DNA from 2 places in the Actinocorallia libanotica genome. Region 2 is predicted to be linked to the other one. Evidence: riboswitches for the same ligand, from Rfam matches in the RefSeq annotation. Region 2 holds a riboswitch; the other holds the start of a gene.

Region 1 (14,568 bases), on a different contig from region 2:
GGGCAGCCCCATCCGCCGTCCCCGCTCGGCCAGGAACGCGCGCAGCGGCGCCAGGTCCAGCGAGGTGAGGGCGAGGCGCTCGGCCTCGGCGGGCACCTCGGGCAGCGGAAGCCGGTCGCAGTCGGCGCCGTAGCGCTCCGGCCGCACGTACCGGTCGTTGTAGGCCGGGTAGTGGCCGCCCTCGAAGAGGTCGGGATGGGTGCGGCGTGCCTCCTCGACGACCGGGGGCGGGGCCAGCGTGCGGTCGTAGGAGCAGATGACCTGCGCGTTCGAGGGCCCGAACACCGCGTTCACCAGCGACTCGTACCGGCCCCACTCGCGCTGCTCCCACGCCTGGGCGGGGCCGCTCCAGTCCAGCTCGGCCAGCGCGCGCACCCGGCGGGGGCCGGCCTGGCGCAGGACGTCGTTGTAGGCGGCGATGGTGCGGACCGGGTGCCGGTAGAAGGCGGTCGCGTCGTGGAACTCGATCTCCTTGCGGTCCCGGCCCAGGACGTCCCGCAGCGCCTCCTGGCGGTCGTGCGGGACCACGGCGAGGATGCGGTCCCGGGCGGCCAGGCCCTCGTGCAGGAAGGGCACCGCCGCGTCGAGGAACTCCTCGGTGCCGCCGTGCAGCAGGGCCTGGTGCAGCAGCGCGGTGCTCATGAGCGCCTCCAACCCAGGCCCTTGACGATGCCCGGAAGCCGATGGAAGCCCACCATCTCGATCACGCTCTCCAGTTCGGGTGAGGGGTTGTCCAGAACGAGGCCGTGGCCCCGGGTGAGGCGCCGGGCGTGGGAGCCCAGGAGGTTCAGCGAGACCAGGTCCATGAACCGCAGGTTCGCCAGTTCGAGGTGGATCCGCTGGGCGGCCCGGTCGCGCGGGTCGCTCACCGAGGCGAGGGTGCGGGTGAGGGCGTGGTGGCGCGCCCCGTCGATCTCGCCCTCGAGGCGCAGGCCGTAGGGGGCGTACGTACGGGTCATGCGCAGCACGCCGTCGTCGTATTCGGGGTTCACTTCGACGAGTACCTCGTGGTGGTTCTGGAGGGCGGAGAGCGCCTCGGGTGCGCAGCGGCGCCGGTCCACCTGGCAGATGGCGGTGGTCAGGGTGCTGGGTCCCACCAGGACCTCGACCTCGCAGTCGCAGTCGAGCATGAAGCTGTCACCTCCGGGGACGCCCGCCGCCCAGGTCATGTCCGCGGTGATGCGGACGCGGCGGAACCGCTGGTCGAGGGCCCGGGAGATCTCCTGCTCCAGGGTGCGGGAGAGCGCGTCGGGGCGGCCGTGCCCGTCGTGGACGCAGGCCTCCCGCCAGGGGATCACCGTCAGGTGGCCGAGTTCGGCGAAGGGCGTGGCGTCGATGTGGTGCAGCGACAGCAGCCCGGGCAGGTCGCGCGCCGTGGTGTCGGCGACGCAGATCACCTTCTCGCCCGCCTCGAGGCCCGCGTAGACGAAGTCACCGAGCACGCGCCGCTGTTCGTCGGGATGGGAGTACGCCAGCCACGCGTGATCGCCGGGCCGGAGATCACCGACCGCGCGCTGCGTGAACCAGCTGACCATGCTCCGTCCTGACCTGTGCGTCGTCGCGTGCGGGGAAGGTGTTCCTTTTCTTGCTCCGTCAAGCGTACGCCGGGCGGCGTCGCGTGGCGGGAACTCTCGGCATGTGGAGGAGAAATATCATGGCTAATGCAGCTGCACATGCATTTCATGCGCGGAAAGGCGTGTGCAGGCGTATCCGTGTCCCTTCCACTCCGGTTCTGACCTGGACCCGGCCGCACAGCATGCGCACCGCCCACAGCCCCAGCCGGGGGGAGCCGGCGGTCCCGGGCGGCAGCCAGCCCGGCCCGTGCCGTTCCGAGGGGCACCAGTGCCCGCGGTCGCTGACCTCGCACAGCAGCGCGTCGCGCTCCTCCCACACCCGCAGCAGGACGGGCGGCTCGCCGTGGCTGAGCGCGTTGGTCGCCACCTCGGTGAGTGCGACCAGCAGCTGGTGCAGCCGGTGCCCGGCCAGCCCGTAGCGGTGCGCGTACACCGTGATCAGCGCGCGCGGCTCGCGCAGGTCCGCCGAGCGCAGCGGCATCTCGAGCGCGTGCCCGGGTGCGGGCGGCAGCGGCGGGTCGCACATCGCGCTGAAGACGGCGGGGTCCAGGTAGGCGGGGTTGTCCCGGGGGAGGCCGTCGCGGGCGAGCAGGGGGTGGGTGTGCCGCGCGCCGTCCAGGACGGGGCGCGGCAGGGACGCGTGGTAGGGGCACATGATGGAGCCGTCCGTGCGGGCCAGCGCCACGTTGACCAGGGCCTCCAGCCGCAGCCACTCCACGGTCTCCCAGTCGGCGCGGCCCTTCCAGTCGGGCTCGGCCAGCAGCCGCACCCGCCTCCCGCGTTCGGCCGCCGTCTCCATCTGGTGCAGGACCCGCGAGACGACCCGTGCCGGGTGCTCGTAGAAGGCCGCCGGGGGGACGTAGCGCACCTGGGCGCCGAACTTCTCGCGGAGCAGCCCCGTCTTGTGCTCGCAGGTGACGGCCAGGACCGTCTCGTCACGTTCCAGACCCTCGTCCAGGAAGGGGAAGGCGCCTTCCAGGAAATCCTCGTCCGCGTCGTAGGGAAGTGCCACATGGGTCAGGGCCATCAGTCCTCATCCAGTCGGATCCCCGGCAGCCGGTGCATCCCGACCACCTCCAGCGTGGAGCGCACCTCGGGCGGCACCCGGTGCAGCACGACGGCACCGCGCGATCCGCGCCTCCGCGTGTATTCGACCATTGTCCGCAGCGCGCTGAGGCTGAGAAAGTCCAATTCGGAGAGATCGAGGTGGATCGCCTCCTCCTGGGACGGCAGGGAGTTCAGCGCCTCGACGAAGTGGGTGTGCCGGGCGGCGTCGAGTTCGCCGCACAACCGCAGGCCGGGCGGCCGGTAGGTGCGGGTGATGCTGAGGACCGGGTCGTCGAAGTCGGGGTCGGGCACCACCCGCACCTCGTGCTGCTCGGCGAGCAGGTCGAACTGGGCGGGCGAGCAGCGGCGCACGTCGGTCTGGCAGATGGCGGTGACCGACACGCTCGGCCCGACGCGCTCGGCGAGCTCGCGCTCGCAGACCATGAGGCGGGTGTCGCCGAACGGCTGGTCCAGCGCCCACGACGTCTCGGCGGTGATCCGGATGCCGCGGAACTCCTGCTCCTCGGCCTTGGCGATCTCGTCGGCGACGGTCTGGAGCATCTTCTCCGGGTCGAACATCCCGCCGGTCAGGCAGGCCTCGCCGACCGGGAGCAGGGTGAGCAGGCCCGCCCGGACCGCGGGGCTCAGGTCGTGGCCGTACAGGCCGGGCAGCTCCCAGTGCTCGGCGTCGGTCACGTAGACGACCTTGTCGCGGATGCGCAGCCCCTGGGCGATCCACGAGCCGATGACGTGGCCCTGCTCGTCGGGGCAGCAGAACGGGAGCCAGGCATGGTCGCCCGGGAGAAGATCCCTGACCGATCTCCGGACGTACATGGCTGCTCGGGCCTCCCGACGGGTGCGGACCCGTCCAATCTACGTCGGCGGAGCCCGGTGGGGCCGCCGCTTTTTTCATATAACGACTCGGCGCGCGCCGGAAGGGGGGAGGGGCGGATGCCGCGGCACGAAAAAGGGACAGCCGGTGGGCTGTCCCTTTTATGTAGGGCCGGTGGGATTTGAACCCACAACACGACGGACCTAAACCGCCGGCCTCTGCCGAATTGGGCTACGGCCCCGTGCGCGGCTACGACCTTACCAGCGGGCTACAGGCCCAGCTCCTTGCGGAGACGGGCCACATGCCCGGTCGCCCGCACGTTGTAGTAGGCCTTCTCGATCCTGCCCTCCTCGTCGATGAGGAAGGTGGAGCGGATGACGCCCACGGTGACCTTCCCGTAGAGCTTCTTCTCGCCGTAGGCGGCGTACGCCTGCAGCACCGCGCGCTCGGGGTCCGACAGCAGGGGGAAGGTCAGCTTGTCGCGCTCGCGGAACTTCACGAGCTTGGCGGGGGCGTCGGGGGAGACGCCGACCACCTTCACCCCGGCCGCCTCCAGCTCGGCCAGCGACTGCTCGAAGTCCACGGACTCCTTGGTGCACCCGGGGGTCATCGCCGCGGGGTAGAAGTAGAGGAGGACCTTCGCGCCGCGCAGCGACGACAGCGTGAAGGGCTCGCCGTCGGCGTCGGTGAGCGTGAAGTCGGGGGCCTCGTCGCCGGGCTCGAGACGGTCTGTCACCTGGCATCCTTTCGCGGCGGGTGGTGGAAGGGACAAACTTACCGGCACTCGCCTCCCTGGGGGCGGCGATGACCTGCAAGACTGATCGCCCACCGGTAACTACGACGAAGGACGCGGGATGGCCGACAGGGATCCGGACCGGATCGAGCAGGAGATCGAGGGCGAACTCGAGGCCCTCGCGCGCAACATCGACGCGATCGCCGACCGGGTCAGCCCGAGCAACGTCGTCCACCGCACCGGCGACCGGGTGCGCGAGGAGCTGCACCAGGTGGCCGCGACGGTCGGCGCGATCGTCTCGCCCGGCGACGCCGAGGGCTCGCCGCTCACCGAGGAGCAGCGCAAGCGCGCGCTCATCGTCGGCGGTGTCGTGCTGGCGGGCGTCGTCCTGCTGGTGCTGCGCGCCCGGCGGAGCGGCCGGGGCTGAGCCTCCGGGGCCTGTAGGCCTACAGGCCTACAGGAAGGTCTTCCCCTCGCCCCGGTAGGTGGGGACGGTGCTCTCGACGCCCTCGCCGAGGACCAGGTGCACGGCGTCGAAGCGCTCGCACAGCTCGCCGGCCTTGGTGTGCCGGAACCAGACGCGGTCGCCGACCCCCAGCCCGGCGGTGCCCGGCCCGACGAGCGGCGTCTGCACCTCCCCGGCGCCCTCGGTGCCGGTGTACCCCAGCCCGGCCGGCAGGTAGGGCTGGGGCAGGCGCAGCGCGTCGGCCGGGCCCGAGGCGAGGTAGCCGCCGCCCAGGCAGGTGACGGTGCCCGGGCCGGGCACCCGCACGACGGGCAGCGCGAACAGCGCGGCGGGCGTGGCCTTGAACATGCTGTAGTTGTCGAACAGGTGCGGCTGGAACAGGCCGGACCCGGCGGCGACCTCGGTGACCGCCCGCTCCGCCGAGGTCCACTCCAGGCTGCCGGTGCCGCCGCCGTTGACGAACTCCAGGTCGGCCACCTCGCGCACGGCCCGCACGACCTCGCCGCGCCGCCGGGCCAGCTCCACCCGGGAGCGGGCGCGCATCGCCTTGACGGCCAGGCCCATGGCGGGCCTGCCGGCGGGGGCGTCGCCCACGCCGGCGATCTGCGACTCGTAGCCCATCAGCCCGACCAGCCGCAGGTGCGGCCGCTTGACGACCTCCTCGGCGAAGGCGGCGGCCTGCTCGGGGGTGGCCAGGGGGGAGCGGCGCGCGCCGACCTTCACCCGGCCGCCCAGCACCGGGTAGGCGGCGTCCATGTCGAGGCAGACCCGCACGGGGTGCCCGTCGGCCGGGATGAGGTCCAGGTGCTCGGCGCAGTCGACCATGAGGGTGACGGTGCGGGCGGCGTGCTCGTCGCGGACGAGGCGGCGCAGCGCGGCGCGGTCGACGGTGGGGTAGGCCACGAGGATGTCGTCGCTGGTGCGGTGCCCGGCCAGCCAGAGGGCCTCGGGCAGGGTGAAGGCCATGATCCCGGCGAAGCCGTCCAGGGCCAGGACCTCCTCCAGCAGGGCGCGGACCCGGACGGACTTGCTGGCCACCCGGATCGGCTTGCCCCCGGCCCGGCGCACCAGGGCCGCGGCGTTGGCGCGGAAGGCCGCCAGGTCGACGATCGCGAACGGGGGGTCGAGCTCCGCGGTCGCGAAGTCATAACGCGCCTTGAGATCCATGTGTCCACTTTCCCATAAAAAGTGAAACATGAAAAGTATTCGCGTCTGTCTTTCCGGCTACACCGAGGAGAAGAACGCCCAGAGCCGCGCCGCCGTCCCCTCGGGCCAGACGTGGCCCCCGCCGTGCGGGCAGAAGCGCACCACGGCCCTGCCCTCGCCCGTCCGGCAGGCGCCCTCCCGGCGCAGGGCCCGGACCCCGGCCGCCTCGCGCCAGAAGGCGACCGCGCGGGAGACCGGGGCGAAGGGCCGGTCGTCGTTGAAGTCGCGCCGCCCGCCGCCCTCGTAGGGCACCGACCGGTCGGCCCTCCCGTGGACGATCATCGCCGAGACCGGGCGGCCGGGATCGCAGTCGATGACCAGGGAGGCCGAGACCACCCCGATCGCCCTGACCCTGCCCGGCCCCTCGCAGGCCATGCGGTAGGCCATGCCGCCCCCGTTGGAGAAGCCCGAGACGTACACCCGCTCCGGATCGGCGACCTTCGCCTCGACGAGCCGGTCGATCAGCTTCTCCAGGAAGCCGACGTCGTCGACGCGGGCGAGCTTGGCCGGGCCGCAGCAGGGGCCGGCGTTCCAGCTGAAGGCGAAGCCCTCGGGATAGGCGACCAGGAAGCCCTTCTCGTCCGCCACCTCGTCGAAGCCGCTGAGCTCCTGGAACTTCTCGGCGTTGGAGGCGCCCCCGTGGACGGCCAGCACCAGCGGCAGCGGCCCGGCCGAGGAGCGCAGCGCCGGGGGCACGCGCAGCCGGTACTCGCGGTGGCCGGGCGTGCCGACCTCCAGCTTGAGCCTGTGGGTGCCCGCCGCGGTGGGGACGCCGTCCCGCTCGGCCGGGCGGGGCGCCGTCCCGGTGGCGGAAGGCCCGGGGGCGCCGTCCTTCCCGGGCGCGGAGGCCTGGCACGCACCGAGCAGTACGAAAGCGAGCAAAAGGGCCAGAAGTCGACGCATGCCCTTGAATGTAGGCGTCCGCGTCCGACCCCAAACGCGGCGTTCCCACCAGGGCATAAACTGGCGAGTCATCGTGCCCCCGGCGTCCCCTGCAGAAGGTGGAGAGTTGAGTTACATCCTCACGCTGTCGTGCCCCGACCGTCCGGGCATCGTGGCGGCCGTCTCCGGCCTGCTGGCGTCCCGGCAGTGCAACATCCTGGAGAGCCAGCAGTACGGCGACCAGGACGCCGGGCGGTTCTTCCTGCGCGTGCAGTTCACCGCCCAGGAGGGCCTGGAGGAGCTCCAGGGGCTGTTCGCGCCGCTGGGGCGGGAGTTCTCGCTCGACTGGCACCTCAGCGACGCCGCCACCCGCATGAAGGTGCTGATCATGGTGTCCAAGGAGGGGCACTGCCTCAACGACCTGCTCTTCCGGATGCGCTCGGGCCTGCTGGACATCGACGTGGTCGCGGTCGTCTCCAACCACCCGGACCTGCGCCCGCTCACCCAGTCCTTCGGCATCGACTACCACCACCTGCCGATGACGATGGGCAAGGCCGCGCAGGAGGCCGAGATCCTCACCCTCGTCCAGCACTACGACGCCGACCTGGTGGTGCTCGCCCGCTACATGCAGATCCTCACCGACGACCTGTGCGCCAAGCTGCAGGGCAAGGTGATCAACATCCACCACTCGTTCCTGCCGTCCTTCAAGGGCGCCAAGCCCTACCACCAGGCGCACAAGCGCGGCGTGAAGCTGATCGGCGCCACCGCCCACTACGTCACCCCCGACCTGGACGAGGGCCCGATCATCGAGCAGGAGGTGGCCCGGGTCGACCACACCCACACCCCCGAGGACCTGCGCCGCGTCGGCCGCGACATGGAGTGCCTGGCCCTGGCCCGCGCCGTCCGCTGGCACGCCGAGCACCGCGTCCTGCTCAACGACGAGAAGACCGTCGTCTTCCGCTGATCCGGAAATGTCACGGGCGGCCGTTAGGGTCGCGCGTATGAGCGATCTGCCGACCTTCGCCTTCGCGTCCTCGTCCGCCTTCGAGGAGTGGCTGGAGGCCGAGCACGAGGTGTCCCCGGGACTGTGGCTCAAGTTCGCCAAGAAGGGCTCGGGAGTGGCGTCCATCACCTACCCCGAGGCCCGTGACGTGGCACTGTGCTTCGGCTGGATCGACGGTCAGAAGGCGCCCCTGGACGAGACGTACTGGCTGCTGCGCTTCACCCCCCGCACGCCCCGCAGCAAGTGGTCCCAGGTCAACCGCGAGCGCGTCGCCGAGCTGACCGCCGCGGGCCGGATGCGCCCGGCGGGGCTGGCCGAGGTGGAGCGGGCCCGCGCGGACGGGCGGTGGGAGCGCGCCTACGCCTCGCCGCGCAACGCCGTGGTCCCCGAGGACCTCCAGGACGCGCTGGACGCGGCCCCGGCCGCCGCAGAGTTCTTCGCCGGCCTCGACGGGCGCAACCGCTACGCCATCCTGTACCGGATCCAGGACGCCAAGCGCCCCCAGACCCGTGCCGCCCGGATCGAGAAGTTCGTCGCGATGCTGGGCAGGGGCGAGAAGCTCCACCTCTGAAACCGGCGACTCGGGGGGCGGGGAAGATCGCCGTACGTGGTGGCTCGGTTACTGTTCCCTTATGGGGGAGACGCTGGTCACGGAGCTGTTCGGGGATTCGGCGCGGCGGCGGGAGGCGCGCAGGCGCGCGGCCAGGGAGTTCCGCAAGGAGCGGGCGGGCGCCGAGGCGGCCGTCGCCCTCCTGATGGCGGCGTGCGGCGGGTTCGGCGCGGCGGAGGTGCTGGCCCGCCGGTACGGGCACCATCTCGTGCCGCCCGCGTGGGCGGAGCGGCTGGACGCCGAGCTGCGGACGCTGCTGTGGGGCGATCCGGCGGTGGAGCTGGCCGCCTACCTCCTGTGGATCGCGGGCATGGTCCTCCTGCTGCTGGCGGTGCTGCCCGGATACGACCGGATGGAGCTGCTCCGGGGCGACGACCCCGCGGTCTCGGCGGCGCTGAGCAGGGACGGGCTGCGCCGGTCGCTGGAGGACGCGGCGCTGGGGGCGCCAGGAGTGGTGCGGGCGCGGGTGAGCGTCGGCTGGCGGATCACGGTACGGGCCGGAGCGCGGCGCGGCACGCCGCCCGAGGCGATCGTCCCGCTGCGCCGGGCGGTGCTCGCCCGGCTGGAGGAGATCGGACCGCAGCGCGGCCGCGCGGTCGCCGTCCGGCTGGGTCGGCGGGGCTGATGGCGCGCAGGGGACTGACGCTGACGGGGCTGGCGCTGTGCGGGACGAGCGGGGTGCTGCTGGGACTCAACAGGTTCCTGGGCGACCGGCCGGTGCTGGGCGAGGGCACCTCCGGCTTCATCGCCCGCAACCCCTGGTTCTGGCCGGCGGTGGCGGGCCTGCTGACCGCGGTGGCGGTGCTGGGGACGTGCTGGCTGCTGCTCCAGGGCAGGGCGGCGGCGCTACGCCGCTTCACCCTGCTGGGCGGGCGCCGGAAGGCGCTGACGAACGAGGCGGTGGCCGGGCTCACCCGCGAGGTGCTGGGGCTGCCGGGGGTGCACGACGTGCGCGTGCGCTTCACCGGCACGCGCTCCCGGCCGCGGGTGATGCTGCAGATCCTCTGCCACGAGAGCGCCGACCTCGGGCTGCTGCTCGCCCGGATCAGCGAGGACTCGCTGGTGCGCTTCCGCGAGGCGATCGAGATGCCCGACCTGCACGCGGTCCTGCGGTTCCGGCTGGTCTACCACGAGACGCGTATCGCTTAAAGAGAGGTCTACCGGCATTTGTCGGTTCTGATAGCGCCGTACCGGGCGGCGCTTCGTACAGTCGTTGCTAAGTAAGTCACTCCTCGTCCATCCGCAGGGGGTATCGATCAGCAGTGACCACTGCATCATGTTCCGTCTCCGGGTCGGGGAAGGGGGACCGCGAGGGATTGAGCCAACAGAGCTAGACCTTCTGCTCGGGACCGGCGGCGCACCGAGGCGCCGCCGGTCTCCACGGTGCGCGGACTTATCTATGCAATCCTGGTCTAATGGCTTGGGAATTCTGGCAGACCGGATTGCTCGGGCTCTGCGCCGGACTGCTGATCGCGGTGGTGACCGCGCCCGTGGGCGTGTCGGGAGCGGTGTTCCTGCTGCCCGTCCAACTGAGCGTGCTGGGCGTGCCCAGCCCGGCCGTCACCCCCACCAACCTGCTGTTCAACGTGGTGGCGGGGCCCGGCGCGCTGATCCGGTACCGCCGGACGGGACGGTTGACCGGCCCCCTGGCCCGGCTGCTGGTGGCCGGGACCGCGCCCGGCGTGGTCGTCGGCGCGGTGATCCGGGTCTTCGCCCTGCCGGGTCCGACCGTTTTCCGGCTGCTGGTCGCCGCCTTCCTGCTCCCCCTGGGCACGTGGTTGTGCCTGCGGACGCTGCGCCCGTCCCCCCGGCCCCCGGCGCCTGAGCCGTCCCGTACCGCGGTGACCGCGCTGGCCCTGGGCGTCGGCGTCGTCGGCGGGATCTACGGGGTCGGCGGCGGCTCCCTGCTCGGCCCGATCCTGGTGGGCCGCGGCCTGCCCGTCGCGGTCGTGGCCCCCGCAGCCCTGGCCGCCACCTTCGTCACCTCGATCGTGGGCGCCGCCGCCTACGCCGTCCTGTCCCTGATCGCCCCCGGCGACATCGCGCCCCTGTGGACCCTGGGCCTCCTGTGCGGCCTGGGCGGCCTGGCGGGCGGCTACCTGGGCGCCCTCCTGCAGCCCCGGCTCCCCGAGAAGGCGCTCCGGCTGCTCCTGGGCGGCCTGGCCGTCGCCGTCTCCCTGCTCTACCTGGCGCAGGGCCTGGGCTGAGGGCGAAGGGCATCCTGGCGCCGACGGGGCGGACGGGGAGCCCTATAGTTGGGGTGACGCCGAATGATCCCGTGCGGGAGAGCGTCCGGGCCCGGCGGGTCCGGGCCGCCGAAGGAGCAATTCCTCCCCGGAACCTCTCAGGCACCCAGGACCGCGAGGGGTGGGCGGCCTCTGGAAAGAGAAGGCGCCGGAGCCTTCCGCCGAAGGTGAAAGCCCGTACGGGTGAAGCTCTCAGGCAGAGAAGACAGAGGGGGAGGGCCCACTCAGCAGGTGTACGGATGGGACGATGGGAAACGTTCTGCCGTGTGCCGGTCACAAGGAGCTCACCCAGGTGTCCCCTGCCTCTGAAAAACCCGCCGCCGTGAAGACGACGCCGCTGTACGAGCTGCACAAGGAGCTCGGCGGCAATCTCGTCGACTTCGCCGGGTACCTCATGCCCCTGCGCTACAAGTCGGAGACCGCCGAGCACCAGGCCGTGCGGACCTCCGCCGGGATCTTCGACGTCTCGCACATGGGTGAGATCTTCGTTACAGGCGCACAGGCCGGCGAGGCGCTGGACCACGCGCTGGCCGGGAACATCTCGGCGCTGGAACAGGGCCGGGCGCGCTACACGATGCTCGTCGACGAGCGGGGCGGGGTGCTGGACGACCTGATCGTCTACCGGCTCAGCCGGCACGGGTTCCTGGTGGTGGCCAACGCCGCCAACACCGGGGTGGTCGCGGCCGAGCTGACGGCGCGGGCCGCCGACTTCGAGGCCACGGTCGACGACCAGACCGAGAACTACGCGCTGCTGGCCGTCCAGGGGCCCGGGGCGCAGGAGATCCTGGCGCGGCTGACCGACGTCGACCTCGCCGGGCTGAAGTACTACTCCCTGGTCAGCGGCACGGTGGGCGGCGTCGTCGCCTTCATCGGCCGCACCGGCTACACCGGTGAGGACGGCTTCGAGCTGTTCGTCGACGCCGGGGACGCCGTGGAGCTCTGGCAGCGGATCACCGAGGCGGGCGGGGACGGGATCACCCCGTGCGGGCTGTCGGCCCGCGACACGCTGCGCCTGGAGGCGGGCATGCCGCTGTACGGGCATGAGCTGACCGCCGAGCTGACCCCGTACGATGCTGGTCTCGGCCGGATCGTGCGGCTGGAGAAGGACTTCGTCGGACGCGACGCCCTCGCGGCCGTCGCCGAGAACGGGCCGTCCCGCAAGCTCGTCGGGCTCGTCGCGCGCGGGCGGCGGGTGCCGCGGGCGGGGTACGCGGTCATCGGCGAGGACGGCGCGCCCTGCGGCGTGGTGACCAGCGGAGCACCCTCCCCGACCCTGGGCAAGCCCATCGCCATGGCCTACGTCGGAACCGGCGCCGTGCCGGTCGCCGTCGACATCCGCGGAAAGCACGAACCGGTCGACGTGGTCGACCTGCCCTTCTACAGGAGAACAGACAAGTGAGCGTTCCTGAGCAGCTCCGCTACACCGAGGAGCACGAATGGGTCTCGGGCCTGGACGGTGAGGACGGCGTCGTGACCGTCGGCATCACCGACTACGCCGCCGACGCCCTCGGCGACATCGTGTACGTCTCGCTGCCCGCGGAGGAGGACGAGGTGACCGCGGGCGAGCCGTGCGGCGAGGCCGAGTCCACCAAGTCGGTCTCCGACATCTACTCGCCGCTGTCCGGCAAGGTCGTGGCGGTCAACCAGGCGGTCGTCGACGACCCGGGGACCATCAACGCCGACCCGTACGGCGAGGGCTGGCTGTACCGGATCCGGATCGGCGACGACAACCCGGACCTGCTCGACGCCGAGGCCTACTCCAAGATCATCGAGGAAGCATGAGCACCCTTTTCCAGCACCTGTCCGAGGTGGACCCCGAGGTCCACGAGGCGGTCCGCGCCGAGCTGGGGCGCCAGCAGCACACCCTGGAGATGATCGCCTCGGAGAACTTCGCCCCGGTGGCGGTCCTGGAGGCCCAGGGCTCGGTGCTGACCAACAAGTACGCCGAGGGCTACCCCGGCCGGCGCTACTACGGCGGCTGCGAGTACGTCGACGTCACCGAGCAGCTGGCGATCGACCGGGCCAAGGCGCTCTTCGGCGCCGAGCACGCCAACGTCCAGCCGCACTCGGGCGCGCAGGCCAACACCGCGGTGTACTTCGCGCTCCTGGACCACGGCGACACCGTGCTCGGCCTCGACCTGGCGCACGGCGGGCACCTGACCCACGGCATGCGGCTCAACTACTCCGGCAAGTTCCTGAACGTGGTGCCCTACCACGTGCGGGAGTCCGACGGCCGGGTCGACATGGACGAGGTCGCGGCGCTGGCGGCCGAGCACCGGCCCAAGATGATCGTCGCCGGCTGGTCGGCCTACCCGCGGCAGCTGGACTTCGCGCGGTTCCGCGAGATCGCCGACTCGGTGGGCGCGCTGCTGTTCGTCGACATGGCGCACTTCGCCGGGCTGGTCGCCGCCGGGCTGCACCCGTCGCCGGTGCCGTACGCCGACGTCGTCACGACCACCACGCACAAGACGCTGGGCGGGCCGCGCGGCGGCCTGATCCTGGCCCGCGAGGAGCTCGGCAAGAAGATCAACTCCGCGGTCTTCCCCGGCATGCAGGGCGGCCCGCTGGAGCACGTGATCGCGGCCAAGGCCGTGGCGCTCAAGGTCGCGGCGACCGAGGAGTTCAAGGACCGCCAGCGGCGCACCCTGGAGGGCGCGCAGGCCATCGCGGCCCGCCTGCTCCAGGACGACGCCGCCAAGGCCGGCGTGAAGGTGCTGACCGGCGGCACCGAGGTCCACCTGGTCCTGGTCGACCTGGTGGACTCCGAGCTGACCGGCCGGGACGCCGAGGACCGCCTGCACGAGATCGGCATCACGGTCAACCGCAACGCCGTCCCCAACGACCCGCGCCCGCCGATGGTCACCTCCGGCCTGCGCATCGGCACCCCGGCGCTGGCCACCCGCGGCTTCACCAAGGAGGACTTCGAGGAGGTGGCCGACATCATCGCCCTCGCCCTCCAGCCGTCCTTCGACGCCTCGGCCCTGTCCGCCCGCGTCAAGGCCCTGGCCGACAGGCACCCGCTCTACCCGGACCTGTGACGCCCCGCCGGGCCCCCGCCCGGCGTCCCGCTCCACCCGCGAGGCCCCGCCCGTTCTTCGGCCGGGGCCTCGCGCTTTTCCGTGCCGGTCCTTCGCGCCGTCCCGGGTTGAGACCTTGCGCGTTGCGGGCCGGGGCTCGTGTCGGGGCGGGGGTTTCTTGACCGGGGGAGGTCTTTGGGGAAACACTGTATCCACTGGAGGAACGCGGTGCGGAGGGGTGATGGCGGATCTGATCGTGGTGGGTGCGGGTCCCGGAGGGCTGGCGTGCACGATCGCCGCGGCCGAGGCGGGGGCGGAGGTGCTCCTGCTGGAGAAGGCCGGGCGGGTCGGCGGGGCGCTGCCCTACTCCGGCGGGCACCTGTCGGCCGCGGGGTTCTCGGCGCAGCGGGCGAAGGGCATCGAGGACGACGTCGCGGCGCACTGGGCCGACATCCGGCGCATCAGCCGGGGCACCGGGCGGGAGGACCTCACCCTGCTGTCGCTGGCCGAGCAGCCCGCGGTCCTGGAGTGGCTGCTGGACGCCGGATACGCCATCGACCCGGCCACCCCGCGGATCGTGCACGGGCACGAGCAGTACCGCACGCCCCGTACGGTGCACGCACCCGACCTGCCGGGCGGGCCGGAGATCCTGCGGGTGCTGGAACTGCTGCTGGAGCCGCACGTGAAGTCCGGGAAGGCGGACGTGCGCTGCGGGGTGAGGGTCGCGGAACTGCTCGTCGAGCGGGACGGGGACGCCGCCGACGAGCAGGTCGTCGGCGTCACGACCGAGGACGGGCGGGTCTTCCGGGCGCCCTCCGTGGTGCTGGCGACAGGCGGATTCGGCTACGCCCCCGAGCTGTTCGCCGAACTGGACGGGGCGCCGCTGACGACGTCCGCCGCCCCCACGTCCACCGGCGACGGCGTTGAGATGGGCCGCCGCATCGGCGCGGGC
Region 2 (14,568 bases):
ATGACCATCATCGCCGCCGCCACGAAGGACAGGGCGGCCGCCACCGCCGCCAGCCCCGCCCAGCGCCAGTCGGACTGCGTCACCAGCTCGCCCAGGTCCACGTTGCTCAGCTGGGAGAGCAGGAAGTAGACGCCCACCGTCCCGGCGACGATGCTGATGATGGTGCGCGGCCGGAAGCGCTCGAGCCGGACCGGCGCGACCTCGGTCTCCGGGGTGAACTTGAGGATCTCCTCGCGCAGGGCGCTCAGCAGGTGCTTGTCGCGGCGCAGCGCGGTGCGGGTGTCGCGGGAGAGGGCGACCTTCTGCAGCAGCGGGACGACCGCGCCCAGCGCGCCGGGCCCGATGACCGCGGCGGCCTCCTTCACCGCGCGCGCCGCGCCGCCCCGCAGCGCCAGCGTGGTGAGCAGCTGGGCGTGGTCCAGGCGCAGCAGCAGGTCGCCCGCGGCGGTCTCGCCCCGCCCGAACCCCACCAGCCAGGGCTCGCCCTCACAGATCACGATCGCGGTGTCGTCGAGGCTGCGGTGGGCGATCCGGTGGTGGTGCAGCACCTCCAGCTGCCGCCACAGGTCCATGGCGAGCCCGTCGGTGAGCTCCTCGTCGGGCAGGTCGGCCAGCGGCACTCCCGCCAGGTGCTCGTAGGCCAGCAGCGCGGCCTCGGTGCCGACCTCGGAGGTGGCCAGCAGCCGCGGGGTGCGGGCACCCGCGGTGGACGCGGCGTAGGAGGCCAGCGACTCCTGTTCCAGGGAGCGGCGCAGCGAGCGCACGGCGCGGCGCGGCTGGTTGGCCCGCAGCCGCAGCCCGCGCCAGATCCGGTAGAACAGGCCGGCCGCCTGCTGGTCGCGGTCCAGGAGGGTGACGTCCAGCCGCCGCTCGGGCAGCTCCACCAGGTAGCTGCGGTGGTCCAGGGTGCCGTCGTCGGTGCGCACGATGCGGGTCGGCCGCATCCCGAACCGGCGCAGCACGCCGGCCACCGCGCTGCCCGGGGGCCGCGGGTTGGGGGTGCCCAGGCCGTAGAGCGTCAGATAGCCCACGAGGCGGCCGATGAGGTAGGTGGCGACCAGGCCCAGGGCGGTGGAGCGGCCCGCCACCAGGGAGGCCAGGGCGGCCAGGGCGATGGTGCCCCACATGACCGCCTGCCAGCGGGGCCGCCCCCCCAGGCGCACCGCGGTGATGTAGGCGATCACGGGGGTGAGGTCGGACTGCAGCGAGACGGTGTCGGAGCCCGCGGGCCCCAGCACGCCGGTGAGCTCGCTGGGCCCGTTGGCGGCGACCCAGGCCTCCACCGCGTAGTCCACGCCCAGGCCGGCGATCGCGGCGAACAGCCCGAACATCACCCGCATGCCGTCCCGGCGCGCGATGCGGTCCAGGGCGAACACCACCGGCACGGCCAGCACGCCGAAGCTGGAGGTGAGCCCGGCCAGGCTCAGCAGGAAGTGCGGCGCCTGCTCGGTGCCGCGGCTGATGTCGGTCTCCAGGCCGGTGGTCGTCTGGGTGGCCAGGGAGGTCAGCAGCAGGAGCAGTCCCAGCCCGGCCAGGCACGCCAGCGCCCGTACCAGGGTGGCGGGGTTGCGGATCCGGTTCGGGAGGGAGGGCTCCTCCACCACCACCGCCCCGGACGAGGACGGCATCGGCTCCAGGGCAGCGCCGCCCTGAGTGCTCGTCACGCTTACACCGTCCTCCCGGTTCCGGTCGTCCCCAAAGATTAGCCCCACCATGACACCGTGTGATCAAGCATCCGGCGGTTGTTCCGTGCGTGGCGGAACAACCCGATCTTTCCCTGTCGGGCCCGTCCGCGGGAGGCCGATGGCCCACCGGATAGACTGATCGTGCTGTCGACCCCGTGCGGGAGAGACTCCGCGCAAGCCGGCGTGGAGCGCCGAAGGAGCAACCTCCCCGGAACCTCTCAGGCAAAAGGACCGTGTGGGCGAGGCGCCTCTGGAAAGCGGGCCACAGGGCCCCACCGAAGGTGCAAGCCCACCGGGTGAAGCTCTCAGGTCCCCATGACAGAGGGGGAGGAACGAACGACCGCAGCGAAGCGAGGATCGTTCGTTCCTCTGCGGGGGTCCGGGGGTCGCCCCCGGTGGAACGGGGTCTCACGACCCCTCCTCAACCCTTTCGTGTTCCAGGAGGCTCGTCCATGACCGCGCAGTTCGACTTCTCCGACCGGCATATCGGGCCGTCCGCCGACGACCAGGCCAGGATGCTCGCCGCCGTCGGCTTCGCCGATCTCGACGCACTGAGCGAGGCCGCGGTGCCCGCCGCGATCCGCACCGGCCGCCCGCTGGACCTGCCGCCCGCGCTGAGCGAGACCGCCGCGCTGGCGCGGCTGCGCGAGCTGGCCTCCCGCAACACCGTGCTCACCTCGCTGATCGGCCTGGGCTACCACGGCACGATCACCCCGGGCGTGATCCTGCGCAACGTGCTGGAGAACCCGGGCTGGTACACCGCCTACACGCCCTACCAGCCGGAGATCTCCCAGGGCCGGCTCGAGGCGCTGCTGAACTTCCAGACGGTGGTCTCGGACCTGACCGGGATCCCCGTGGCCAACGCCTCCATGCTGGACGAGGGCACGGCGGCCGCCGAGGCGATGGCGCTGGCGCTGCGGGCCACCCGCCGCAAGGAGCCCGGCGTGTTCGTGGTGGACGCCGACGCGCTGCCCCAGACGGTCGAGGTCGTGCGGGCGCGGGCGCTGCCGCTGGGCATCCCGGTGGTCGTGGCCGACCTGGACGCGGGCCTCCCCGAGGGAGACGTCTTCGGCGTGCTGGCCCAGTACCCCGGCGCGTCCGGCAGGGTCCGCGACCTGCGTCCGGTGGCCGAGGCGGCGCACGCCCGCGACGCGCAGTTCGTCGTGGCCGCCGACCTGCTGGCGCTGACCCTGCTGACCCCGCCCGGCGAGATCGGGGCCGACATCGTGGTGGGCTCGGCCCAGCGGTTCGGCGTGCCCTACGGCTTCGGCGGCCCGCACGCCGGCTACATGGCCGTCCGGGAGGGCCTGGAGCGCCAGCTCCCCGGCCGCCTGGTGGGGGTGTCGGTCGACGCCGACGGGAACCAGGCGTACCGGCTGGCGCTGCAGACCCGCGAACAGCACATCCGGCGGGAGAAGGCGACCTCCAACATCTGCACGGCGCAGGTGCTGCTGGCCGTCATGGCCTCGATGTACGCCGTCTACCACGGCCCCGAGGGGCTGACGGAGATCGCGCGCCGCGCGCACCGGATGGCCGCGACGTTCGCCGCCTCCATCGAGGCCCAGGAGGTCGAGGGCTTCGAGGTCGTGCACGAGCACTACTTCGACACCCTCACCATCCGCGTCCCCGGCCACGCCCCCGCCGCGGTGGAGGCCGCGCGGCGCGCCGGTTTCAACATCCGCCTCGTGGACGACCGGACGATCGCGGTGGCGTTCGACGAGACCACCACCGAGGAGCACCTGCAGACGCTGCTGGAGGCGATCGAGCAGCGCGGGTTCCGCCGCGCGGTCGCGCTGGCCGAGCCGGTGGAGGAGCTGCCGGAGGAGCTGCGCCGCACCAGCACCTTCCTGTCCCACCCGGTCTTCCACGCCCACCGGTCCGAGACGGCGATGCTGCGCTACCTGCGCCGCCTCCAGGACAAGGACATCGCCCTGGACCGGTCGATGATCCCGCTGGGCTCGTGCACGATGAAGCTCAACGCCACCACCGAGATGGAGCCGATCACCTGGCCGGAGTTCGCGAACATCCACCCGTTCGCGCCGGTCGAGCAGGCCGCCGGGTACGTCGAGCTGATCGGCGAGCTGGAGGCCTGGCTGGCGGAGATCACCGGTTACGCCAGGGTGTCGGTGCAGCCGAACGCCGGGTCGCAGGGCGAGCTGGCGGGGCTGCTGGCGGTGCGCGCCTACCATGCCTCCCGCGGCGAGGAGCACCGCGACGTCTGCCTCATCCCGTCGTCGGCGCACGGCACCAACGCCGCCAGCGCCGTCATGGCCGGGATGCGGGTGGTCGTCGTCAAGTGCGACGACGCCGGGAACATCGACATGGCCGACCTGCGCGCCAAGATCGACAAGAACGCCGCCGACCTGTCGGTGATCATGGTGACCTACCCCTCGACGCACGGCGTGTACGAGGAGTCGATCACCGAGGTCTGCGCCGCGGTGCACGCCGCGGGCGGCCAGGTGTACGTGGACGGCGCCAACCTCAACGCGCTGGTCGGCCTGGCCCGGCCCGGCGAGTTCGGCGCCGACGTCTCCCACCTCAACCTGCACAAGACGTTCTGCATCCCGCACGGCGGCGGCGGTCCGGGCGTCGGCCCGGTCGCGGTCGGCGCGCACCTGGCGCCGTTCCTGCCCAACCACCCGCTGCGACCCGAGGCCGGCCCCGACACCGGCGTCGGCCCGATCTCGGCGGCCCCGTGGGGCTCGGCGGGCATCCTGCCCATCCCGTGGACCTACATCGCGCTCATGGGCCACGACGGGCTGCTGCGCGCCACCCAGGTGGCGGTCCTGGCCGCCAACTACGTGGCGCGCCGGCTCGCCCCGCACTACCCGGTGCTCTACACCGGCCGCAACGGCCTCGTGGCGCACGAGTGCATCGCCGACCTGAGGAAGATCACCAAGGAGACCGGGGTCACCGCCGAGGACGTCGCCAAGCGCCTCATCGACTACGGCTTCCACGCCCCGACCCTGTCCTTCCCGGTGGCCGGCACGCTGATGATCGAGCCGACCGAGAGCGAGGACCTGGCCGAGCTCGACCGCTTCTGCGACGCCATGATCGCGATCCGCGCGGAGATCGGCCGTGTCGCCTCCGGCGAGTGGGACGCCCAGGACAACCCCCTGCGCAACGCCCCGCACACCGCCGAGACGCTGACGGCCGACGACTGGAAGCACGGCTACACCCGCCAGGAGGCCGCCTACCCCGTGGCCTCCCTGCGGGAGAACAAGTACTGGCCGCCGGTCCGCCGCATCGACCAGGCCTTCGGCGACCGCAACCTCGTCTGCTCCTGCCCGCCGCCGGAGGCCTTCGAGGACTGATCGGTCCGAGCTTGAGGCTATTGATCAGGAAAGGGCCGTGTCGTCTCTCCGACGGCGCGGTCCTTTTCAGTAGGGTCGCGTGAGCACTTCTCGAAGGAGGCAGCTCCGCCATGACCCTGGCTCAGGCCCGCCTGCTGGCGGAGACCGGTGATCTGTCCGCCGCCGCGGAACTCTTCGCCGCGGCGCTGGACGAACCCGATCCGTCCGGACGCGCGCAGGCCGCGCTGGGACTGGCGGTGGTGCTGGAGGAGCTCGGTGAGCACGCCGCGGCCCGCGACGCGGACTGGACGGCCATCGAGACCGGCGACCCCGAGTACGGCCCGCGCGCCGCCTACCACCTGGCGGTCTCCTGCGAGCGGGCCGGGGACCGCCCGGCCGCCGAGCAGGCCTGGCGCCTGGTGGTCTCCTCGGCGCACCCGGCCTACCTGCCCGCCGCCTGCCTGGCGCTGGCCCAGCTCGCCGACGACGACGGCGACACCGAGACCGCGGCGGGCTGGTGGCAGAAGGTCATCGCCACCGGCGACGAGCAGCACGCCCCCGTCGCCGCCCACGACCTGGCCCAGCGGCTGCTGGAGCAGGGCCAGACGGCCCGCGCCCAGCAGATCCTCGCCGCCGCCCTGCGCGCCGCGCCCCCCGAGGGCTACGCCTACGCCCGGCTGGCGGTGGCGATGGGCCTGACCCACCTGGAGCAGGCGATCGGCGCGTTCCGCGCCGCGGTGGACGCCACGGACGCCCCGGACGTCGCCCCGCTCGCCGTCGAGCTGCTCGCCCGCACCCTCCCCCTGCGCGGCCGCGACGAGGAGGCGGCGCACATCTGGCAGCGGGGCCTGGCCGATCCGCTGCTGGCCGAACAGGTCGCCGCCCGCCTGAACCGCGCGCAGTCCACGGGTTAATTACTGCGCTTTGTCTATTTTCTAGCCTTCTGTAGAGGAAGGCTGTAATTAGTGTGACTATGGGCATTATTATTCTTTCATGAGTGTTCAGATTCATCCCGCGCCGGAGGCCGTCGAGCCCACCCCGCTGGAAATGCGCCGGGCGATGGGAAGCTTCGCCAGCGGCGTCACCGTCGTCACCGGGCTGCACGAGGGCGAGCCGGCGGGCTTCGCCTGCCAGTCCTTCGCCTCCGTCTCCCTCGAGCCCCCGCTGGTGCTCTTCTGCGCCGACCACAAGGGACGCGCCTGGCCGCGGATCCGGGCGGCCGGCCGCTTCACGGTGAACGTGCTCGGCGAGGAGCAGCAGGACCTCTGCGCCCGTTTCGGCTCCAGCAGGGGAGCCAAGTACGAGGGCCTGGACTGGGAGGCGTCCCGCTGGGGCACCCCCTCCCTGCCCGGTGTCCTCATGCGCGTCCACGCCGAGGTGCACCAGGTGACCGCGGCCGGTGACCACGACGTGGTGATCGGCAGGGTGCTGGAGCTGGAGACGCCCGGCGACGGCCGACCGATGATCTTCTTCCGCGGCGGGTTCGGCGTCCAGGACGAGCAGGACTGGCGCATCCCCGATGTGTGGGGATGGGGTGATGACCGGGTCTGAGCCCGCTCCTCCATCCGACCGCCGTCCCGATCCGCCCGCCCGGCCCCTCGAGGGCCGGGCCCCCTCGGGAACCGGCTGAGAAGGCCGCGCCGGACACGCCCTGACACTCATGACGAAGCCCCCGGTCCGCTCACCGTGAGCGGACCGGGGGCTTCGCCGCGCGGGGTCACCCGTCGTCGCGGAGGAAGCCGATCACCACGCGGTTGAACTCCCGGGCCCGCTCCACCTGCGCCCAGTGGCCGCAGCGCGACATGACGTGCAGGCTGACGTTGGGCATGAGGGAGAACGCGAACAGCCCGCCGTCGTAGGGGTTCACCAGATCCTCGCGCCCCCACAGCAGGAGGGTCTCGTGCTCGATCGCGGCGGCCTCCCGCCACAGCTGCATCCTGCGGGAGCCCTCGGGGGTCAGGAAGCTGGTGCGGAACCGCTCGAACGCCTCGGCCGCCCCGGGCCGCTGCGAGCGCTCGAACCGGTCGTCGATCATCTCTTCGGTCACGAAGGAGGCGTCGTGGACCATCCCGCGCATGAAGACCGCGAGCTTCTCCCGGCTGGGAGCGGCGTTGAAGTCGTACAGGCGAGTGTGCCCCAGGGTCGGCTCGGGCGTGAACAGCCGGGCGGTCATGCCCCCGGGGCCCATCAGCGCCAGGCGGTCCACCCGGCCGGGGTGGTCGAGCGCCATGCGGGTGCCGACACCGCCGCCCAGCGAGTTGCCCACGATATGAGCCTTCTCGATGCCCAGCTCGTCCATCAGCCCGACGACCGTGGCGGCGCTGTGGCTGAAGAAGTCGCCCTCGTACGCGGCCGTCTCGCTGGCGCCGAAACCGGGCTGGTCGACGATGAGGGTGCGGAAGGACCCGGCGAAGACCGGGAGGTTGTCCGCGAAGTTGGCCCACCCCGAGACGCCGGGGCCCGCGCCGTGCAGAAGGATCGCGACCGGCCCCTCGCCGGCCTCGTTGTAGTGGATCCGCTGCCCGCCGACCGTCGCGGTCCGGGAGGTCTCCTGGTATCCGTAGCCCGCTGAGGGCATGTCCTCTCCTCTCACTGGTGGCCTGCGGCCGCTGTCATGAGCTCCATGTCGGTGGCGCCCCGGCCGAACTCCCCGACGACCCTGCCCTCGCGCATCATGAGGATGCGGTCGCACAGGCCGGTCAGCTCCGGCAGTTCGGAGGAGACCAGCAGGATCGCCGTCCCCTCCTCGGCCAGCCTCTCGATCAGGGCGTAGATCTCGCGTTTGGCGCCCACGTCGATGCCCCGGGTGGGCTCGTCCAGCAGCAGGACCGCCGGGCGGTGCCACAACCAGCGACCCAGCACGATCTTCTGCTGGTTGCCGCCCGACAGGGTGCGCACCGGGATCTCGTCGTCCGCGGCCTTGAGCTTCATCTGGTCGTACAGCACCGAGAGCACTTCGGCCTGCACGGCTCTGCTGGTCGGCGCCCACAGCGGGCGCGCCCCGTCCAGCACCATGGTGGCGTTGGCGCGCACCGACTGCTCCATGGCCACGCCCCGGGCCCGCCGGTCCTCGGGGACCAGGCCCATGCCCGCGGCGATGGCGCGGCGCGGGTCCCCGGGGCGGACGGACGCGCCGTTCACCTCGACCTCTCCGGCGCGCCCGATCGTGCCGTAGAGGGCCTCGAGCACCTCCGACCGGCCGCTGCCGACCAGGCCGCCGATACCGACGACCTCCCCGGCGCGCAGGTCCAGGTCGAAGGCGTCCGGCAGCGGACGCGGACGCAGGCCGCGGGCCCGCAGGACCGTCGGGCCGAGGGAGGCGGGGGAGCGCCGGTAGCGGTCGGCCACCGAGCGGCCTACCATCATCGCGATCAGCTCGGCCTCGCTGGTCTCGGCCGTGGCGACCGTGCCGACCAGCCGCCCGTCGCGCAGCACCGTCACCGAGTCGCAGATCTCCATGATCTCGTTGAGCCGGTGGCTGATGAACACCTGGGCGGCGCCGCCCTCTCTGAGCTCACGCATGATCGTGAAGAGCCGCTCGACGTAGTCCTCGGTCAGCGAGGCCGTGGTCTCGTCGAACCCGATGACACCGCAGTCCCACGCCAGGACCCGGGCGACCTCGACCATGTGCTTGTCGTCCTGGGACAGGTCGCGTCCTCGCGGACCTTCCGCCAGCGCACCAGGCCCCGCCGGCCGAGCCGGCCCAGCGCGAGGTTCTCCGCCACCGTCAGGTCGTCGCACAGGTGCGGGTCCTGCATGACGACGCCGACACCGGCCTTCAGTCGGGAGGCCGGGTCGAGCGCGGGCAGGGGCGTCCCGCCGGCCCGGACCTCGCCGAGGTCCGGGGCGACCTCGCCGGAGAGGACCTTCATCGCGGTGCTCTTGCCCGAGCCGTTCTCGCCGATGAGGCCCCGGACCTCCCCGGGCGCGACATCGAGCGCGAAGCCGTCGAGGGCCACGGTGCCGCCGTACTGCTTGCGGACTCCGGAGATGGCGAGCCGGCCGGCCGTCATGTCCTGCTCCTGGCCCGGAGCCGGTCGATGCCGACGGCGACGATGAGCACCGCGCCGGTGACGACCCCCTGCCAGAACGTCTGGACCTGCAGGAGGTTCAGCGCGTTGTCGAGCAGCGAGACGAACACCACGCCGATCAGGGTGCCCAGGAAGGTGCTGTTGCCGCCCATGAACGAGGAGCCGCCGAGCAGGACCGCCGCGATGACCGACAGCTCCATGCCGATGCCGATGCTGGGGGAGGCCGCCTGGATGCGCCCGGCCATCACCACCGCCGCGACGCCGATGAACAGCCCGTTGAGGGCGAACGCCAGGATCTGCACCCGCTCCACCGGGACGCCCGCCAGGCGCGCGGCGCCGGCGTTGCCGCCGACCGCCAGCAGGTTGCGCCCGAAGGTGGTGAACCTCATCAGCAGGACGGACGCCGCCAGCAGGATCGCGGCCAGCACGACCGGGACGGAGACCGGGCCGACGGACCCGTCGCCGAGCCAGAGCACGAAGTCGAAGCCCGCCCGGTCGTAGAGCTGCACCGAGGTGCCGTCCGTGCCCAGCTGCGCCACGGACCGGAAGATCGACATCGTGCCCAGGGTGACGACCATGAAGAACAGCTGGAACCTGGCGATCAGGAGGCCGTTGACCAGGCCGGCGAGCAGGGCGGACGCCGCCAGGGTGGCCAGGACCGCCACCGGCACCGGAAGCCCGGCGTTCATGAACCCGAGCATGAGGACGGTGTCGAGCGCCAGCAGGGAGCCCAGCGACAGGTCGATCATCCCGGTGGTGATGACGAAGGTGGTGCCCAGGGCCAGCAGCAGCGGCACCACCGCGCCGCGCAGCACGTTGTTGAGGTTGGCGTAGTTCAGGAAGTACTCGTTGCCGATCGACATCCCGACGAACATCACCACGACCAGGACGCCGATGCCGGTCCACGGCGGCGCGCTCTGGAGCAGGGTCCGCAGCCGGGAGGCCGGGTCCGGCCCGGCCGGGGGGACCTGGGGGTTCCCCGCCGGGCTCGAGATCGCCAGTTTCATCGCGCTCCCCTACTCCTGGTACTCGCCGCAGCGGGCGTCGGAGGCGGTCATCCCGGCGTCGTCCTTGGTGTACTTCTGGTAGGGCACCGTGAGGTACTCCGCCTTCTCGCCGCGCTGTATCGCCTCGACCTGCCGGGACGCCTTGAACGCGACGGAGAAGAGGTCGGCGCCGAACGCCGCGGCGATGTCGCCGCCCTTGACGGCGTTGAGCGTCGCCTCGTCGTTGTCGAGCGAGGTGATGACCAGGTCCTTGCCCTGGCTCTTGCCGGCGAGTGCGGCGCCGCGCGCCATCGCGCCGTTCTGGGAGAAGACGGCCTGGGTCTCGGGGTGCTGGGTGAGGAAGTCCTCCATCTTCTGCTGGGCCTCCTCGGTGGTGATGTTCTCCAGGTGGATCTCGCCCACCACCTTCAGGCCGGCCTGCTCGGCGGCCTTCTTGAAGTTGGCCGAGCGGGTGTCGGACATCGCCTGGCCGGGCTGCGGGCCGAGGACGACGATGTTCTTCGCGTCCGCGTACTCCCCGGTCAGGTGGTCCACGATCATCTGCGGCACGCCCAGGTCGTCGGGCGCCACGTGGGCGGAGGCGTCGGTGAGGAACTTGCCGCTGTTGTCAGGAGAGAGGGGGTCGACGACCGAGATGCCGGCCTTGTCGGCCCGGTCGTAGGCGGGCTTGAGGGCGCCGGGGTCGACCGGGATGACGAAGACCCCGTCGACCTGGTTCGCGCGGGCGATCATGCTGTCCATGTCGTTGAGCTGGGTGTTGACGTCGCCGTCGGCGTGGGTGACCAGCGGCTTGCCCAGGCCGTTGCGCTCGGCGTAGCAGGACAGGCCGGCGATGAAGTCGTCGACGGGGCCGCTGGGGCCGTAGCCGTTGGACAGCGCCATGCGGACGGCGCCCTCGTCGGAGCCGCCGCAGGCGGACAGTGACAGACCGAAGGCCAGGGCGGCGACGCCGCCGAGCACGGCCCGGAAGGGGCGGCGGTCGCGGAATGCGGACATGCGTACTCCAGGTGGGACTGCGGGGTGGGAAGGAGCGGCCGCCCCCAGGCCGGCTCTGTGGTGCGGAAGGCGCGTTGAAGAGCACGGCCGGCCTCGCCGGCCGTGTCACTGGTGTTCGTGCGGGGTGGCGGTCGTCCGCCGGGCGTCAGAGCAGCGAGCCGGGCGCGGGCTCGAAACCCATCAAGGACAGCGCGGCGACCTGGTAGGAGGGACCGGGCATGTTGACCGCGTGGTTGAGCCCGGCGTGGGCGTCGCGCCACAGCCGCTGCAGCGGCTTGTCGGCGCGGATGGCGTTGCCGCCGGTGCGGGAGAAGAGGGAGTCGACGGCCTCGACGGCCCGCCAGCTGCTGCGGATCTGGTCGCGGCGGGCCTCGGCCCGCAGCGCCAGCGAGGGCACCTGGCCTTTGGCCAGCACGTCGTAGATCCGGTTGACGTTGTCCAGGACCTGCACCCGGCTGGCGCGGATCTCCGAGGCCGCCTCGGCGATGGACGGCAGGGTGTAGGGGTCCTGGGTGATCCTGGTGCCGAACACGTTGGCGCGTTCGCGCTGGTAGTCCAGCGTCGCGGCGAGCGCGCCCTCGCAGATGCCGATGACGGTGGCGGTGACCGCGTTGCCGAAGAGGGAGAACCACGGCATGGCGTAGAGCGGGTTGTCGCCCCTGCCGACCGCCGCGGCGGCGGTGCCGTCCACCACGGTGGAGTACTGCAGCACCCGGTACTCCGGCACGAAGGCGTCCTCGACGACGATGTCGTTGGAGCCGGTGCCCTTCAGGCCGACGACGTCCCAGGAGTCCTCGACGATCTGGAAGTCGCCGCGCGGGATCAGGAAGTGGTGGTCGCCGGGGACCGGCTCGCCCTTGTCGTCCAGGATCAGGCCGCCCAGGTGCACCCAGCCCGCGTGGTCGCTGCCCGAGGAGAAGGTCCAGCGGCCGTTGAAGACGTAGCCGCCGTCGACCTTCCTGGCGCGGCCGAGCGCCACGTAGGGGGAGGCGATCCAGGTGTCCCGGTCCTCGCCCCAGACCTCTTCCTGGACGCGCGGGTCCATGACCCCGACCTCCCAGGGGTGCAGGCCGACGACGCCGCCGACCCAGCCCGCCGAGGAGCAGCCCATGGCTCCGGCGGCCATGACGGCCTCGATGTAGTCGGCCGGGTGCGCCTCTTCGCCGCCCCACTCCCTGGGCTGCAGCATCCGGGTCATGCCGGTGCCCTTGAGCAGGCGCACCGACTCCTCGGGCAGGCGGCCCAGCCGCTCGGCCTCCTCGGCCAGGGCGGTCACCTCGGGAGAGATCTTCTCGATGCGCTCGATCACCGGGTGGGACATCGTGGACTCCTTGTCTGTGCTGGGGGGCCGGCCGGACGGCCGGCGGGGGAGAGGGGCGGGGCGGGCCGGCCCCTCACTGCTCGGGGACGCCGAGGACCTGGTGGCCCCACATGTCGGGGAAGGGGATGTCGACCGAGGTCCAGGTGTCCGGGTCGATCTCGACGGCTCCGGCGCCCACCTCGATCGGGAAGCCGGCGGGGGAGTCGACGTAGAAGGAGAACATCCGGTCGTTGGCGTGCTCGCCGAGGGTCTCGAAGAACTCGCACCCCGCCGCGGCGGCCCGGGCGTGCGCCATGCCGACGTCGGTGATCGTCTTCATCTCGACCATGAGGTGGACCAGGCCGCCCTTGACGAACCAGGCGCTTCTGTCGACGCCGATGAGGGCGAGGCTGTGGTGGCGCTCGTTGGTGTGCAGGAAGTGGCCCGGGGTGCCGCCCATGTCCGCGAAGTCGGTCAGGCCGAAGCCCAGGCGGCGGCGGTAGAAGGCGTTGGTCTCGGCGAAGGGGTGGGCGGCGAGCACGACGTGGCCCAGGCCCGCCGAGCCGGTGCGAAAGCCCGAGACCCCGGCGGGGGAGACGAACGGGGCCGGCTCGACCTGCATGCCCCAGTAGAACTCCAGCACGTAGCCGGCCGGGTCGGTGACGCGGACGAGGTCGGCCACGCCGCGCCGTGCGGCCAGGCCCTCGACGCGCTCGTAGGCCACGCCGGCGGCGTCGAACTCGGCGAGCAGGTCCTCCAGGACCAGGTCGTTGCGCAGCTCCCAGCCGATCGCCGCGACCTCGTCGGCCTCACCGCCCTCGATGACCAGCCGCTGGCAGCGCTCGTCGGCGCGCAGCCACAGGGTGCCCTCGTCGTCGTGGCGGCCCGGCATCAGGCCCAGGATCCGGGTGCCGAAGTCGCGCCAGGCCGCCGGGTCGGTGGACTGGATCACGAGGTAGCCCAGCGAGTGGATTTTCACGGCGGTTCTCCTCCAGGTCTTCGGGGGTGGAACGGGGTGCTCTGCCCGGATGTGTTCCGCCCGGGTGCGCATCCGGGACGGGTCCGTCCGCGGGGCCTCTGTGGCGGAGGCCACAGTTCGGGATGAGGCATGACACTAGGTCTCGAGCACCAAATACGTCAATAACTTCTAGAAGATTCGATTTTTTGTTTTTACTGCTCAGACGGTCGGTGGAGTGGAGCGTTCCAGAGCAGAGCGGCCACCCGGTCGGCATCCCTCGGGAGCCGACCGGGAGGCGGCCGGAAACCGGCTCAGGCCGCGGATCCGGCCCGCAGAAGCAGCTGCTCCACCTGGGCGACGGCCGCTTCGAGGTCGGCGCCGCGGACCTGCTCGGCCAGCTCGGAGGCGCCCGCGTACTCCAGCATGTGCGGCAGCCGGTGCCGCAGCCGCTCGACCGTCCACCGGTGCGGGTCGCCCTCGGCGAAGTCGTCGAAGCGCACCAGGACGTTGGCCTGCTCGTCGTTGCGGATGTAGTGGTAGTGCGGTTCGTTGTCGAAGCAGTCGAACCGCAGGTGCTCCAGCCCGGTCGCGGTCTCCACCACGTGCACCGAGGCGCCGCCGTCGTGGATGCCGGTGTCGTAGGTGGCGTCCGGCCTGCCGCGCTCGACCGCGTTCTGGTTGATCGCCTCGTCGGTCAGCACCCGCGCCTCGACCACGAAGGTGATCGGTCCCGCAGGGACCTCGACGCACGCCTCGGGGTCCATGGGGATGGGCATGACGTCGTAGCTGCGGCCGAGGACGTAGGCCTCGATGCCACTGGGTTGCATGGTCGCTCCGTTCCGTGGGGGTGGGTCATATCTGGTGGGTCGGCGCCTCGCCGGCCTCCCACCGGCTGAGGCCGTCGCCGAAGAGCTCGAGCACCCGCTCGACGCCGGCGCTCGGGACGCTGGAGCAGTGGGCGGAGATCCGCACGCCCGGCGCGTCCCACAGGGGGTCGCCGGGCGGCAGCGGCTCGCGGGCGGCGACGTCGAGGGCGGCCCGCAGGCTCCCGCGCGCGAGCGCGTCGAGCAGCGCGGGCTCGTCCACCGCCGAGCCCCGCCCCACGTTGAGCAGCAGCGCCCCGCGCGGCAGCGCGGCCAGGGCCTCGCGGCCGAGGATGCCGATGGTCTCCGGGGTCTCGGGGAGGGCCGCCACGACGATCTCGCAGCGCGCCAGCATGGTGTTCAGTTCCGGGAGGGGATGGACCCGGCGCACGCCTTCGGGCGGCGGCCCGCCCCGTCTGCGGCAGACGTGGACCT

The links. Region 2 has a riboswitch for glycine ahead of gcvP (aminomethyl-transferring glycine dehydrogenase). Riboswitches for the same ligand answer to the same signal wherever they lie in the genome.
Region 1: linked by a shared signal. The riboswitch ahead of gcvT (glycine cleavage system aminomethyltransferase GcvT) and the one ahead of gcvP (aminomethyl-transferring glycine dehydrogenase) in region 2 are both predicted to bind glycine.

What each region holds. Positions count from the first base shown of each region.
Region 1 covers NZ_BAAAHH010000036.1:62,111-76,678, forward strand. Annotated here, with positions in the region: gene ABD140_RS32100 (anti-sigma factor RsbA family regulatory protein) at 1-642, opposite strand, end outside; gene ABD140_RS32105 (MEDS domain-containing protein) at 639-1,535, opposite strand; gene ABD140_RS32110 (anti-sigma factor RsbA family regulatory protein) at 1,681-2,601, opposite strand; gene ABD140_RS32115 (MEDS domain-containing protein) at 2,601-3,455, opposite strand; tRNA gene ABD140_RS32120 (tRNA-Leu) at 3,620-3,694, opposite strand; gene bcp (thioredoxin-dependent thiol peroxidase) at 3,722-4,189, opposite strand; gene ABD140_RS32130 (DUF3618 domain-containing protein) at 4,308-4,613, shown strand; gene ABD140_RS32135 (amino acid deaminase/aldolase) at 4,641-5,819, opposite strand; gene ABD140_RS32140 (CE1 family esterase) at 5,877-6,761, opposite strand; gene purU (formyltetrahydrofolate deformylase) at 6,868-7,704, shown strand; gene ABD140_RS32150 (YdeI/OmpD-associated family protein) at 7,742-8,314, shown strand; gene ABD140_RS32155 (DUF6286 domain-containing protein) at 8,376-8,978, shown strand; gene ABD140_RS32160 (Asp23/Gls24 family envelope stress response protein) at 8,978-9,502, shown strand; gene ABD140_RS32165 (TSUP family transporter) at 9,769-10,560, shown strand; glycine riboswitch at 10,625-10,724, shown strand; glycine riboswitch at 10,729-10,811, shown strand; gene gcvT (glycine cleavage system aminomethyltransferase GcvT) at 10,892-11,998, shown strand; gene gcvH (glycine cleavage system protein GcvH) at 11,995-12,381, shown strand; gene ABD140_RS32180 (serine hydroxymethyltransferase) at 12,378-13,637, shown strand; gene ABD140_RS32185 (FAD-dependent oxidoreductase) at 13,858-14,568, shown strand, end outside.
Region 2 covers NZ_BAAAHH010000028.1:20,164-34,731, reverse strand. Annotated here, with positions in the region: gene ABD140_RS28345 (flippase-like domain-containing protein) at 1-1,664, opposite strand, end outside; glycine riboswitch at 1,834-1,929, shown strand; glycine riboswitch at 1,930-2,017, shown strand; gene gcvP (aminomethyl-transferring glycine dehydrogenase) at 2,138-4,999, shown strand; gene ABD140_RS28335 (tetratricopeptide repeat protein) at 5,110-5,892, shown strand; gene ABD140_RS28330 (flavin reductase family protein) at 5,972-6,529, shown strand; gene ABD140_RS28325 (alpha/beta fold hydrolase) at 6,696-7,556, opposite strand; gene ABD140_RS28320 (sugar ABC transporter ATP-binding protein) at 7,568-8,605, opposite strand; gene ABD140_RS28315 (ATP-binding cassette domain-containing protein) at 8,533-8,991, opposite strand; gene ABD140_RS28310 (ABC transporter permease) at 8,988-10,016, opposite strand; gene ABD140_RS28305 (sugar ABC transporter substrate-binding protein) at 10,026-11,012, opposite strand; gene ABD140_RS28300 (acyl-CoA dehydrogenase family protein) at 11,158-12,333, opposite strand; gene ABD140_RS28295 (VOC family protein) at 12,407-13,291, opposite strand; gene ABD140_RS28290 (DUF7700 domain-containing protein) at 13,582-14,097, opposite strand; gene ABD140_RS28285 (D-2-hydroxyacid dehydrogenase) at 14,123-14,568, opposite strand, start outside.